3 regions of the Promicromonospora sp. Populi genome follow, and region 2 is predicted to be linked to each of the others. Evidence: predicted binding sites of a transcription regulator. Region 2 holds the regulator's gene; each other region holds the start of a gene.
What was found. The regulator LexA, encoded in region 2, represses DNA repair genes until DNA is damaged. The targets are predictions, from matches to a motif close to TCGAACANNTGTTCGA.
Positions count from the first base shown of each region.

Region 1: the regulator LexA is predicted to act here: its motif matches at 2,204-2,219, upstream of AB1046_RS14825 (DUF222 domain-containing protein).
Region 3: the regulator LexA is predicted to act here: its motif matches at 2,018-2,033, upstream of AB1046_RS05080 (DUF222 domain-containing protein).

Region 1 covers NZ_CP163528.1:3,277,831-3,281,873, forward strand. Annotated here, with positions in the region: gene AB1046_RS14820 (DNA polymerase III subunit gamma and tau) at 1-2,132, opposite strand, end outside; gene AB1046_RS14825 (DUF222 domain-containing protein) at 2,263-3,729, shown strand.
Region 2 covers NZ_CP163528.1:291,390-295,432, forward strand. Annotated here, with positions in the region: gene AB1046_RS01315 (ATP-dependent DNA helicase) at 1-478, shown strand, start outside; gene AB1046_RS01320 (L-lactate dehydrogenase) at 488-1,465, shown strand; gene lexA (transcriptional repressor LexA) at 1,558-2,307, opposite strand; gene AB1046_RS01330 (LysM peptidoglycan-binding domain-containing protein) at 2,557-2,994, shown strand; gene nrdR (transcriptional regulator NrdR) at 3,133-3,603, shown strand; gene AB1046_RS01340 (DUF5302 domain-containing protein) at 3,718-3,945, shown strand.
Region 3 covers NZ_CP163528.1:1,126,551-1,130,593, forward strand. Annotated here, with positions in the region: gene AB1046_RS05070 (extracellular solute-binding protein) at 1-576, opposite strand, end outside; gene AB1046_RS05075 (LacI family DNA-binding transcriptional regulator) at 696-1,718, opposite strand; gene AB1046_RS05080 (DUF222 domain-containing protein) at 2,081-3,697, shown strand; gene AB1046_RS05085 (ferredoxin reductase) at 3,911-4,043, opposite strand, start outside.

The DNA.
Region 1 (4,043 bases), 2.2 Mb from region 2:
TCGGGGCGCTCGGCGACCGCCACGCTCCCCTGGGCCACCACGCCCAGCCTGGCGGCATCCGCGGTGGACGCCGTGGCCGCTGTGCCCACCGCGGATGCCGTAGCCACGGGAACCGACGGCGCGGACACCGTGGCGCCGCCACCCGGCGGAGCCACGTCAGGCCAGTCCGGCTCGGGAGCGTCGGCGGGTGCAGGTGCCTCATGCCGTGGCTCGCCCGCAGACGCCGCCGGCCCGGCGCCGCCACCCAACGGGCCGCCACCCGGGGCGCCACCGCCGCCGGACGGGCCCTCGTCGAGGGTTGCCTCGACCCGTACGCGGATGCCGAGCGTCTGGTAGACCGCCTCTTCAACAGCGCTCGTGTGCCGCGCGTTCGAGAACGCACGGGCCAGGCCAGGGGCCGCGAAGCCGAGCTTCAGCGTGCCCCCCTCGAGTGCTGAGACCTGTGCGTTCGGGCTGACGAGCGACCACGTCACACGAGCGGCGGCGAGGGCCCCGAGCACCTCCGGCCAGCGCCGTCGGACGGTCTCGGTGGTGATCTCGGCCTCGGCGCCCTGCGCGGCGACCGGGACGGCCGGAGCGGATGCCTCGGTCGCGGATGATGCAGCAGCCGCGTCGGGCCCTGACGGGGCGGCCGCTGATTTCGGCTCGACGGGCGCAGACTCGACCCGCGCGGCCGGCGCGGGTTCGCTCCGTACGGCAGGCGCAGCTCCAGCCGACGCGCCGGGAGCTGGCTCGTCGGCCGGCGCCTCGACCTCGGGTCCGCCCGGCGCCTCGGCCGCGGCAGACTCAGGAGCAACCTCCGCCGTCGGCCCGGACTCCCCGGCTGTCTTTCGCGCGCCGAGCGCCGCGCGCGCCGCGGCAGCCCCGGCGCGGCCACCCGTAGCCGACTCCTGAGCCGGCGCACGGCTCGGCGCACCGCCGCCGCCGCCCGCCCCGGACGCCACCGGCGCTCCGGACGCGACGATGCCGCCCCGTTCGAGGCGGTCGATACGCGCGGCGAAGCCAGCGACGCCGTCGTCGGCCCCGGGCAGGAGCAGGCGGGCACAGAGCAGCTCCAGGTGCAGGCGCGGTGACGTGGCGCCGGTCATCTCGGTGAGGGCCGCGTTCACGAGGTCCGCCGCACGGGACAGCTCCGCCACCCCGAGCCGCCCGGCCTGGGCGCGCATGCGTTCGAGCTGGTCGGTGGGTATGCCCCGCAGCACGGCGCTGGCGGCATCACCCGAGACGCCGATGACGATGAGGTCGCGCAACCGCTCCAGGACGTCCTCGACGAACCGGCGCGGCTCGTGGCCCGTCGCGATGATCTGGTCGACCACCCGGAAGATCGAGCCGCCGTCGCGCGCGGCGAGCGCGTCCACGACGTCGTCCAGCAGGGTCGCGTGGGTGAAGCCGAGCAGACCCACGGAGAGGTCGTAGTCCACGACGCCGCCCGTGGCGCCGGCGATGAGCTGGTCCAGCACGGACAGGGAATCGCGCACCGAACCGCCGCCCGCGCGCGTGACCAGCGGGAGCACACCCCCGCCCACCTCGATCCCCTCGGCGCTGGAGAGCTGCTCGAGGTAGGGCGACAGCACGTCCGGCGGCACGAGCCGGAACGGGTAGTGGTGCGTCCGGGACCGGATGGTGCCGATCACCTTCTCCGGCTCCGTCGTCGCGAAGATGAACTTGATGTGCGGCGGCGGCTCCTCGACGATCTTCAGCAGCGCGTTGAAGCCCTGCGGCGTCACCATGTGCGCCTCGTCGAGGATGAAGATCTTGTACCGGTCGCGGGCCGGGGCGAACGTGGCGCGTTCGCGCAGGTCACGCGCGTCGTCGACACCGTTGTGCGACGCCGCGTCGATCTCCACCACGTCGAGCGACCCGCTACCCCCGCGGGCCAGCTCGACGCACGAGTGGCACTCGCCGCACGGGGTGTCGATCGGCGACTCGGGTGTGTTCTTCGCGCAGTTCAACGTCCGCGCGAGGATGCGCGCCGACGTCGTCTTGCCACAGCCCCTAGGACCGCTGAAGAGATAGGCGTGATTCACCCGCCCGCTGCGCAGGGCCTGCATGAGGGGGCCCGTGACGTGGTCTTGGCCGATCACCTCGGCGAACGTCTCGGGCCGGTAGCGGCGGTACAGGGCGGTGGTCACGCCAGCAACGATAGACGGCCTCACCGACACTCGGGAGACGACCATCCACAGGTTAGGATTCGACTCGCAAATAGAACACATGTGCCATACGATGGATGCAGATCCCGAACCGAAGGAGAGGCGGCCAGACATGCAGAACAGCAACCTTGCCCTGCGCTCCGTGCCGAGCCTGCCACCCGCCACCGACACCACCCACGACGACTCGGCATTGGCCCTCGGGGACGTCAGCGCGGAGCGGATCGCAGCCCTGCACGGCTGGCTCCTCGCAGCGGCGAAGCCAGGGGACAACGCGGCTCGGGTCGACGCTCTGCGCGCCCTGGAAGAGGTCAAGGCCGCCTGCGTGGCGGTGCAGGCCCAGGTCCTGATCGAGCTGCAAGACGACGCCCTGCGAGCCGCGCGCGAGCACGCCGCGGACCCGTCAGGGCATCACGACTCGGCCGGGCGGCAGATCCCGGTCACTGTCAGGTCCGCCGAACGTGAGGCCACTGCCAGTGCGGCACAGCAGGCAGCCCGCGCACTGCGCCTGTCACCCAATCGCACCCGAACCTTGCTCGGTGCAGCCCGCGTCTGGCACGAGGAGATGCCGCACACGCTGGCGGCACTGCGGGCGGGCCGGCTTTCCGAAGAGCGGGCGTTGCTGCTGGTCAAGGAGACTGCGTGCCTCACCCTGGAGGACCGCAGGCAGATCGACGCCGACCTGTGCGCAGACCCGGACACCCTGCGAGGGGTGGGCACTCGGCGGCTGGTTGGCCTGATCACCGACCGCGCCAACCAGATCGACCCTGCGGCACTGGTCAAGCGGGCCGCGAAGGCCACCAGCGAACGTTGCGTGACGATCCGGCCCGCCCCGGACACCATGTCGTACGTGACGGCGCTACTGCCCGTCGCACAAGGGGTGCAGGTCTACGCGGCGCTGAAGCTCGTCGCAGAGTCCGCTCGGTACACGGGCGGCGACGAACGGTCCACCGGCCAGATCATGGCCGACACCCTTGTCGAACGGGTCACGGGCCAAGAACACGCCGCGGACGTGCCGGTCACGGTGAACCTCGTCGTGTCCGACGCGGCCCTGCTGGGCGGCGGGCACGAGCCCGCACTCATCCTGGACGCGACCGGCGCCGGACACGGCACAATTCCCGCAGCCATCGCACGCAACCTCACCGCCGGCGCCCTGGACCTCGGCGCCGCCTGGCTGCGAACCGTCTACGCGACCACTCAGGGCGACCTGATCGGCGCGACCAGCAAACGCCGGCTCTTCGCCGACGGGCTGGCCGACCTGCTGCGGATCAGGGACCAGGGCATCTGCCGCACCTCCTGGTGCGACGCCCCGATCCGCCACCTCGACCACATCCAGCCAGCAGCCAACGGCGGCGACACCAGCCTGGCCAACGGGCAAGGCCTCTGCGCTGCCTGCAACCAGGCCAAGGAGGCCCCAGGCTGGCGATCGGCCCCCGGAACCGACCCCGCCACCAGGCGGCACGTCGTCGTCACCACCACACCAACCGGGCACACGTACCGGTCGGTCGCTCCGCAACCCCCGACGCCGGCCCACCCGAAATACAGCAACAGGGTCGCCTGGTTCGACCAGTACGCCGCGTGACCGCGACGACCTCGCCTCGGTACCGCCACCGAACGCCTGAGCCTGCCGCTGCTGCAGCCGCACGCGCTGCTTCATGACAAGACCGGGGATGCCCACGGCGAGCAGGACCGGGATCGCCGCGACGATCCCGAACCAGATGAAGATTGCGAGGTAGCCGAGGGCACCGCTGCCTCCGCTACCTCCGCCCGCGTCCGCCTGCGCGAGGAGGACAAGGCTCGCCACGAACCCGACCACCACGAGGACAGCGATGGCCGCCGCGACCCAGACGAGGATGTTTGCCCATCGCCGGTATCCGGCGCCGACCGCGAGGGCCT
Region 2 (4,043 bases):
CAACGCGGCGGCCGAGGCCATGCGCGAACGCCTGGACTTCCCGATCCTGGCGCAGGGCGACGACCAGCTACCCACCCTGGTGCGGCAGTTCGCCGAGGACCCGGCCACCTGCCTGTTCGGCACGCTCTCGCTGTGGCAGGGCGTGGACGTGCCGGGGCCGTCGTGCCAGCTCGTGCTGATCGACCGCATCCCGTTCCCGCGCCCGGACGACCCGGTCAAGGCGGCGCGCGCCCGCGCCGTCGAGCAGGCGGGCGGCAACGGGTTCATGGCGGTGTCCGCGCAGCACGCGGCACTGCTGCTTGCGCAGGGCTCGGGCCGCCTCGTGCGGAGCATGGACGACCGGGGGGTCGTGGCCGTCCTGGATCCCCGGCTCGCGACCGCGCGGTACGCGTCGTTCCTCACCAAGTCGATGCCCGGCTTCTGGCCCACGAACGACCCGGCCCTGGTCCGCGCCGCCCTCGCGCGGCTCGACACCTAGCCTGGAGGCATGACAGCACCGTCGGACGGTCCTTCTGTTTCTCCCACCACCAAGCTCGCGGTAGTGGGCGCCGGAGCGGTCGGGTCCACGCTCGCCTTCGCCGCGCTCGCCCGCGGAGCGGCGCGCACCATCGCCCTGCTCGACGTGGACAGGTCGAAGGTCGAGGCCGAGGTGCTCGACCTGCAGCACGGCCTGATGTTCACGCCCCAGGCGCACGTGATCGGCTCGGACGACGTGGCGGTCTGCGAGGGCGCCGACATCGTGGTGGTGACCGCCGGGGCGAAGCAGAAGCCCGGGCAGAGCCGGGTCGACCTCGCTGAGGGGACGATCGGCCTGATGCGCACGATCCTGCCGGGCCTGGTCGACGTCGCGCCCGACGCGACCTATCTGATGGTGACCAACCCCGTGGACGTAGTGACCTACGCGGCGCTCAAGATCTCCGGTCTGCCGCGGGAGCGGCTCTTCGGCAGCGGCACGGTCCTGGACTCGTCCCGGCTGCGGGTGGTGCTCGCCGAGCGGTGCGGGGTGGCGGTCGGGAACGTGCACGCGTACATCGCGGGCGAGCACGGCGACTCGGAGATCGCCCTGTGGAGCTCCGCCTCGATCGGCGGCGTACCGCTGCTCGACTGGGAACCGGTGGGCGACGCCCGGTCGATCGACGCCGCGATGCGCGCGGAGGTGCACCACGAGGTGGTCGACTCGGCCTACCGCATCATCGCGGGGAAGGGGGCCACCAACTACGCCGTCGGCCTGGCCGCTACCCGCATCATCGAGGCGGTGCTCAACGACGAACGGCGGATCATGCCGGTGTCCTCGCTGCTGGACGACTACTACGGCATCAGTGACGTCTGCCTGTCCGTGCCGTCACTGGTAGACGGGCGCGGTGTCACGGGCAACGTGCGCGTCCCGATGTCCGACGAGGAGCTGACAGGCCTGCGCGCGTCCGCGGACAGCGTCCGCGCGGTCCAGAAACGCTTCGGCTTCTGACTGACTGTCGTGCCAAGTGCGACGAGAACGGGGTTGTGTTCGTGCCAGGTCGGCATCCGAACACAACCCCGTTCTCGTCGTCCGGGAGCGGTCTACAGGGAGCGGAGGACCGCTACCACGCGGCCCAGGATCCGCGCCTCGTCGCCCGGGATGGGCTCGTAGGCCGGGTTCTGCGGCAGCAGCAGCACGTGCCCGTCGGTCTGCTTGAACGTCTTGACCGTGGCCTCGCCGTCGAGCATGGCCGCGACGATCTCGCCCTGCTCGGCGACGTTCTGCTGCCGCACCACTACCCAGTCCCCGTCGCAGATCGCGGCGTCGACCATCGAGTCGCCGGCGACCTTGAGCAGGAACAGGTCACCGTCACCCACGAGCTGGCGGGGGAGCGGGAACACGTCCTCGACGACCTGCTCGGCGAGGATCGGGCCACCGGCCGCGATCCGGCCGACGAGCGGCACGTACGACGGCGGCGGGGTGCTGGCGTCGTCGGGCACCGAACCGCCCCAGTGGACCTGGCCGCTGCGCCGCGGCTCCGGCCAGTGGATCTCACCGCGTGTCGGCTTGTCGACCTGCTCCGCCAGCGGCTCGACGAGCTCCATCGCGCGCGGCCGGTTCGGGTCGCGGCGCAGGAAGCCCTTCTTCTCGAGCATCTGGAGCTGGTGCTTGACGCTCGACGGGCTGGCCAGCCCGACGGCCTCGCCGATCTCACGCATCGACGGCGGGTAGCCCCGCGTCTCGAACGACTGCCGAATCGTGTCCAGCACCAGGCGCTGCCGCTCGGTCAGGCGGTCGGTCGGCGAGATCGCGTGTACGTCAGCGACCGCCTTGTCGCCTGGCGCGTCCAGCGTGGCGACGCCGGAGTGCGCTGTGTCGACCGCTCTCGTGTCGCTGGTCCCGTCCCGTCCCGTCATGCCCGTGCCCCTCCCGTTCCGACAAATGTTCTCCCCTGCGCGACCCACTCTAGATCACAAACTCACATCCATCAAACGAATGTTCGAGCGTGTCTCGACATCGACGGTGTCCCGTGCTACACAATGGTACGTGCGTTCGACGAACGCGTGTATGAAGAATTCGCGAAACTCGGAGGAGGGGCCATGGGGGACGTGATCCCGCTGAGGCAGTACAGCCCGACGTTCGGGCAGGCGCATACACCTGCACCCCGGCTGGTCGCCGTCCCGGCGTACCCCCGGCAGGCGTACAACCGGCAGGAGCCGCGCACGTTCGCCGACCGGCTCGGGCTGGCCGGCCTGCGGCTCACGCGCCGCGGTCGCGCGGTCCTGGTGCTGCTGGCGATGCTCCTGGTCGCGCCGATGGTGACGTGGGGGGCAACCGCCGTCGCCAGTACCGCCGGTGAGCCCACTCAAGTTCGGGTGCACGCGGTGCGGCCGGGGGAGACGCTCTGGGGCTTCGCACGGCAGGTCGCGGAGCCGGGCGAGGACGTCCGGGCGGCGGTCGGCAGGCTGCAGGAGCTCAACCGGATGTCGTCGGGCACGCTGCGGGTCGGTGAGCTGCTGCTCCTCCCCGAGGAGTGACCAGAGCCCTTAGGAGTGACCAGAAGCCACAATCCGCCGTCAAATGTTGCGGCGATGTTGCAAGGTGGTGGTTTGCCCGCTTACGGTCGGGGCGCGACCGGAGGCCTCCGGTCGGTGGTCGACCACGCAGGAGTGAGCATGCACTGCCCGTTCTGTCGCCATGCCGACTCGCGCGTGGTGGACTCGCGGACCGCCGACGACGGCCTGTCGATCCGGCGCCGACGGCAGTGCCCCAACTGCAACAGACGGTTCACCACCGTGGAGACGGCGAGCCTCTCCGTCGTCAAGCGCTCCGGCGCCACCGAACCTTTCAGCCGCGACAAGGTCGCCGCGGGGGTGCGCAAGGCGTGCCAGGGCCGTCCGGTGAGCGACGACGACCTCGCGATCCTGGCTCAGCGGGTCGAGGAGACCCTGCGGAGCAACGGCAGCGCCGAGATCGACGCTTACGAGGTGGGCCTGGCGATCCTCGGCCCGCTGCGTGAGCTCGACGAGGTGGCCTACCTCCGGTTCGCGAGCGTCTACCAGTCGTTCGACTCGCTCGAGGACTTCGAGAGCGCCATCACGTCGCTGCGTGCCGAGCGCGCGGAGCGGGCCGCCGCCCAGGCCTGACGCCTGAGCGGCACAAGGTTTCGTAAAACTTTGGCAGCCTGGCGCTAGGTGGTGCAGGCTGGGCAGACGACGGACCCGATCGAGGGACCCCCGAAACAAGAGGAGGTGATCGGTGTGACGGACGACAAGCCCAATGCCGAGGAGGCCGAGGTCCAGGGCGCTGAGGAGCCCAAGGCCCCGACCGCGCCGAGCACGGATGCGAAGGCGCGGTTCAAGGAGGCGCTGGACCGCAAGAACGCGGCTCGGCAGCGCACGTCCGCGGGCGACGTGAACACCGGTGCGGTGCACGGCTCGGAGACGACCGGCCCCGTGCAGAAGATGTTCCGGCGCAAGAGCGGCTGATCCTCGGTGGTGGAGGCCGCTGAACCTGGTTAAAGGCCAGGTCAGCGGCCTTTGTCGTGCCCGCGAGGGGGTTGATTTGACCGTTTAGGCCCTGTTCA
Region 3 (4,043 bases), 840 kb from region 2:
GGTGACCGCCGCGAGGGCCGCGGTAAGCGAGTCCCAGTCGGTGATGGACGCCGGGTCGACGCCGGCGTCGGCCAGGATGTCCGCGTTGTAGTAGAGCGACAGCGTGTTCGAGCCGACCGGGATCCCGTAGGTCTCACCGTCGACGACGCCGGCCGCGAGCAGGTTCTCGTCGATCGCGGAGACGTCCAGGCCGAGCTCGTCCACCGTGGTGAGCATGCCGGTGTCCGCGAGCGTCGACACGGCCGGGTTGTCGAGCAGGATGACGTCGGGCGAGCTGCCCTCCTGCGCGGCGAGCAGCGCCTGGTTGGTGAGCGCTGTCGTGTCGTAGCCGGTCCGCTCGATGGTGACCCCGGCCCCCTCGCCGCAGGCCTGCACGCGCTGCGTCCAGTCCGACGAGTCGTCGTGGTTGGGGTACGGGTCCCACCAGGTGTACGTGCTTTCGTCCCCGCTCGCCTCGCCACCGGAGCCGCCGGAAGAGCAGGCGCCGAGCACGCCGACCAGGGCGAGCGCGGCGGCGGCCGCGAGGACGGTGGTGGGCTTGCGCCCGGTCTTCTGCTTGCGCGTCGTGTACTGCATCGTTCCTCCTTGAACTTTCCCGGCCCGACTGCGTCGTCGGGCCGGACAGTGGTACGGGCGGTGGTGCGGGCGATGGGGCGGGCGGTGGGGCGGGCGGTGGTGTGGGCGGTGGGCAGGCCTCAGGTCGCGCGGGGCGCGCCGGTGCTGCCCCGGTCCACGAGCTCTGGTGACACGAAGCGCACGACGTGTGGCTCGTCGGCCGCCACCTCGCCCTCGATGCGGCGCACGAGCTGGCGTACGGCCATCCGGCCGATCCGGTCCGGCGCGCTCTCGATCGACGAGTACGGCAGGGAGAAGGTGCGGGCGAACTCGTCCGAGTACCGCCCGACGACGGACAGGTCGCCGGGCGCCGTGAGCCCGCGCTCGTGCAGCACGGTCGGCAGGGCGGCCGCCGCGGCCTCGTTGTTGATCAGCAGCCCGGTGACGCCGGGGTGCGCGTCGAGCAGGGCGTTCAGGTCCTGACCGACGTCGGGCTGGTGCGACGAGCCGAACACCGCGTGCAGCGTGATCCCGCGCGCACGCGCTGCCTCGACGGCGGCATTCTGCAGGCGCCGCACGTAGGCGCCGCCGTGCTCGGTCAGGTGCTCCGGATGCGACACGAGGGCGACCTCACGGTGCCCGAGCCGGTGCAGGTGGTCCACCATCAGGCGGCCCGCCTCCTCGAAGTCGAGGTCGAAGACGTCAACCCCTGTGCAGTCGGCGGGCAGCCCGACGAGCACCCCGGGCCGGCTGGCGGCTCGCAGGACCGGCAACCGCTCGTCCCGCTCGGCCACGTTCAGCAGCACCACGCCGTCGACCATCCGCGAGTCCGTGATCCTGCGCAGGGCCCGGGCGCCGTCGGCCTCGGTGACCAGCAGGATGTCGTAGCCGAGCTCGCGGGCAGTGTTGGAGACGCCCAGCATGTACTGGAGCATCGCCGGCGCGAACTCGTCCTCGAGGAACTGGGCGAGCAGCCCGATCACCATCGTCTGCGACGTGGCAAGGGCACGCGCGCCCGCGTTCGGCGTGTACCCGAGCTTCCGGACGGCGTCCTCGACGCGCCGGCGCACGTCCGGCGAGATCGTCCGCTTGCCCGACAGCGCGTACGACGCCGTGCTGCGCGACACCCCCGCCGCCTGGGCGACATCCCCGATGGTGGCCACTTCGGCTCCTCCGTCCTGGGGCCGCCGCTGCTCTGCCGCGGTCCCGCGTCACTCCTCTTGTCCGCTTTGGTGGCGAACCGGTTCGACTGTAGCGAGAGATGCAGACGGAATGCAAGAACGAACTATTGGCACAGCTGGGACTCGTTGCGCCGAGGGTTGGGTGCCAGGGAACGCATGGAGTCGAACCGGTTCGAACATCTGACCGTGCCCTGCACGTAACCGCTCAGGGCGTCTCCGACGATGGACCCGCAGACGCCAGCCCGAATGGTTATCCACAGATCTGTCATACACCCATCCATGCGGACGTCTGTTCGATAGGATCGAGGCAACGCAGAAGCGATGACGGAAGGCGGGTGGGGACCATGGCAACAAGCAGGTTTGACGATGTCCCGCGCCCCATGGAGGACGTGCTGAGCGACCTGGAAGCACTGCTGGACGAGCTGACTGGGACGGCTGCTGATGACGTCAGTGTCCGACGCCTGACCAGCGCCTCCGCCCGCCTTCGCGTAGCAGGCACCCGGATCGACGCGGTGCGCTGGGTGGTCCTGCCGAGAATCGAGGCCGCCGGGCTCTGGGCCCAGAGCGGATCGCGCACCTTCGCCGTCTGGCTCGCCCACGCCGAAGACATCCAGACCCAGACCGCCCGGCGCGAGATCCGCACCGCGCGAGCCCTACGCGACCACCTCCCCGCGACCCTCACCGCAGCCCTTGCCGGATGCATCAGCACCGACAAGATCCGCGCCCTGGTCGACGTCGCCACCACCAGCACCACACGCACCGACACCCTGGCCGCACCCGCCGTCGACGTGCCCACAATCGACCTGCCTACCGAAGCGCCCACAACCGAACCAGCATCAGGCAACCCGGACGACGGCACCGACACCGGCGGTACTGGCGCCGGCGGCACTGGCGAGAGCGGCGCGGGCGAGAGCGGCGCGGGCGAGAGCGGCACTGGCGAAGGTGGCACTGGCGAAGGTGGCGTCCCGGGCCCGGCCGCGCCGACCTGGGAGGAGCAACTCCTGGACTGGTCCACCGAGAACGGCCCTGACCGGTTCCGCGGCCTGGTGCGCTACTTCGCCCGCCACGCCGACCCCGACGCGGACGAACGCGGCTACACCAAGGCCAAGGAACGCGAATATCTCGACGTCTCCCCCACCCTGGGCGGATACCACCTGTCCGGATTCCTCACCGAGGAACACGGCCAGACTCTCACCACCGCGGTCGCCTCCATCATGGGCGCACCCGCCACCGGCGATGACCGCACCCCCGGACAACGCCGCGCCCAAGCCCTGGCCGACCTGTCCCGCGTGGTCCTGGACAACGCCCACACCGGCACTGGCGCTGCCGTCCGCCCGCACCTCAACATCACCGTCTCCTGGACCGAGCTCCAGGCCCTCGCCACCAAGAACCGCATCAACAATCCCACCGGCGACGGCCCGACCGACCTCACGCTGTTCACCAGCACCAGCACCAGCACCAGCACCAGCACCAGCACCACCAGCACCAGCGGGACGCACCGGATCGCCGGAGGAACCGAGGCCGCCGCAGAAGCCGGCGTCCCGAGCGTGAAGCGGCCGGCAGTGTTCACCGAGACCAACACCCCGATACCCACCGCCCTGCTCCGCCGCATCGCGTGCGACAGCCAGATCACCCGCATCGTCTTCGGACCCGACTCCCAGGTCCTGAACGTCGGCCGCACCCAACGCACCATCACCGGGCAACTACGCCGCGCCGTCATCGCCCGCGACAAACACTGCGTGCTCGGCCAATGCGACCAACCGCCGTCCCGCTGCGAGGTCCACCACGCCATACGCCACTGGGCCGACGGCGGAGAAACCTCCGTCACCAACGCCGCCCTGCTCTGCTGGCACCACCACGACCTCGTCGACAGCCAGAACATCACCATGCACTACAACAACGGCTGGCACTTCACCGACCGCAACGGACAACCGATCTTCACGCGGACGCCCACAACATGACCACCGCGCAAGGCACACCAGCGTGCCCGACCCAAGACTCGGCCCGACCGAGCAGCGCCGGACTCGCCCGCACCCAGCGCCGGCATCGTGCCGGCGTCGTGCCGGCGTCGTGCCGGCGTCGTGCCGGCGTCGTGCCGGCGTCGTGCCGGCGTCGCGCCGGCGTCGTGCCGGCGTCGCGCCGGCGTCGCACCGACCCCGGCCCTGCCTGACCCTTCATCCCGCCGCTGGGCCAAACCGCTCGGTTCGGATCCGGGCCGGGTCGTGGCCCTGAGCCACCAGCATGCGCGCCACCGCCTCGACAAATCCCGTCGGGCCGCACACGTACACCCGCGGTTCCAGCTCGGGG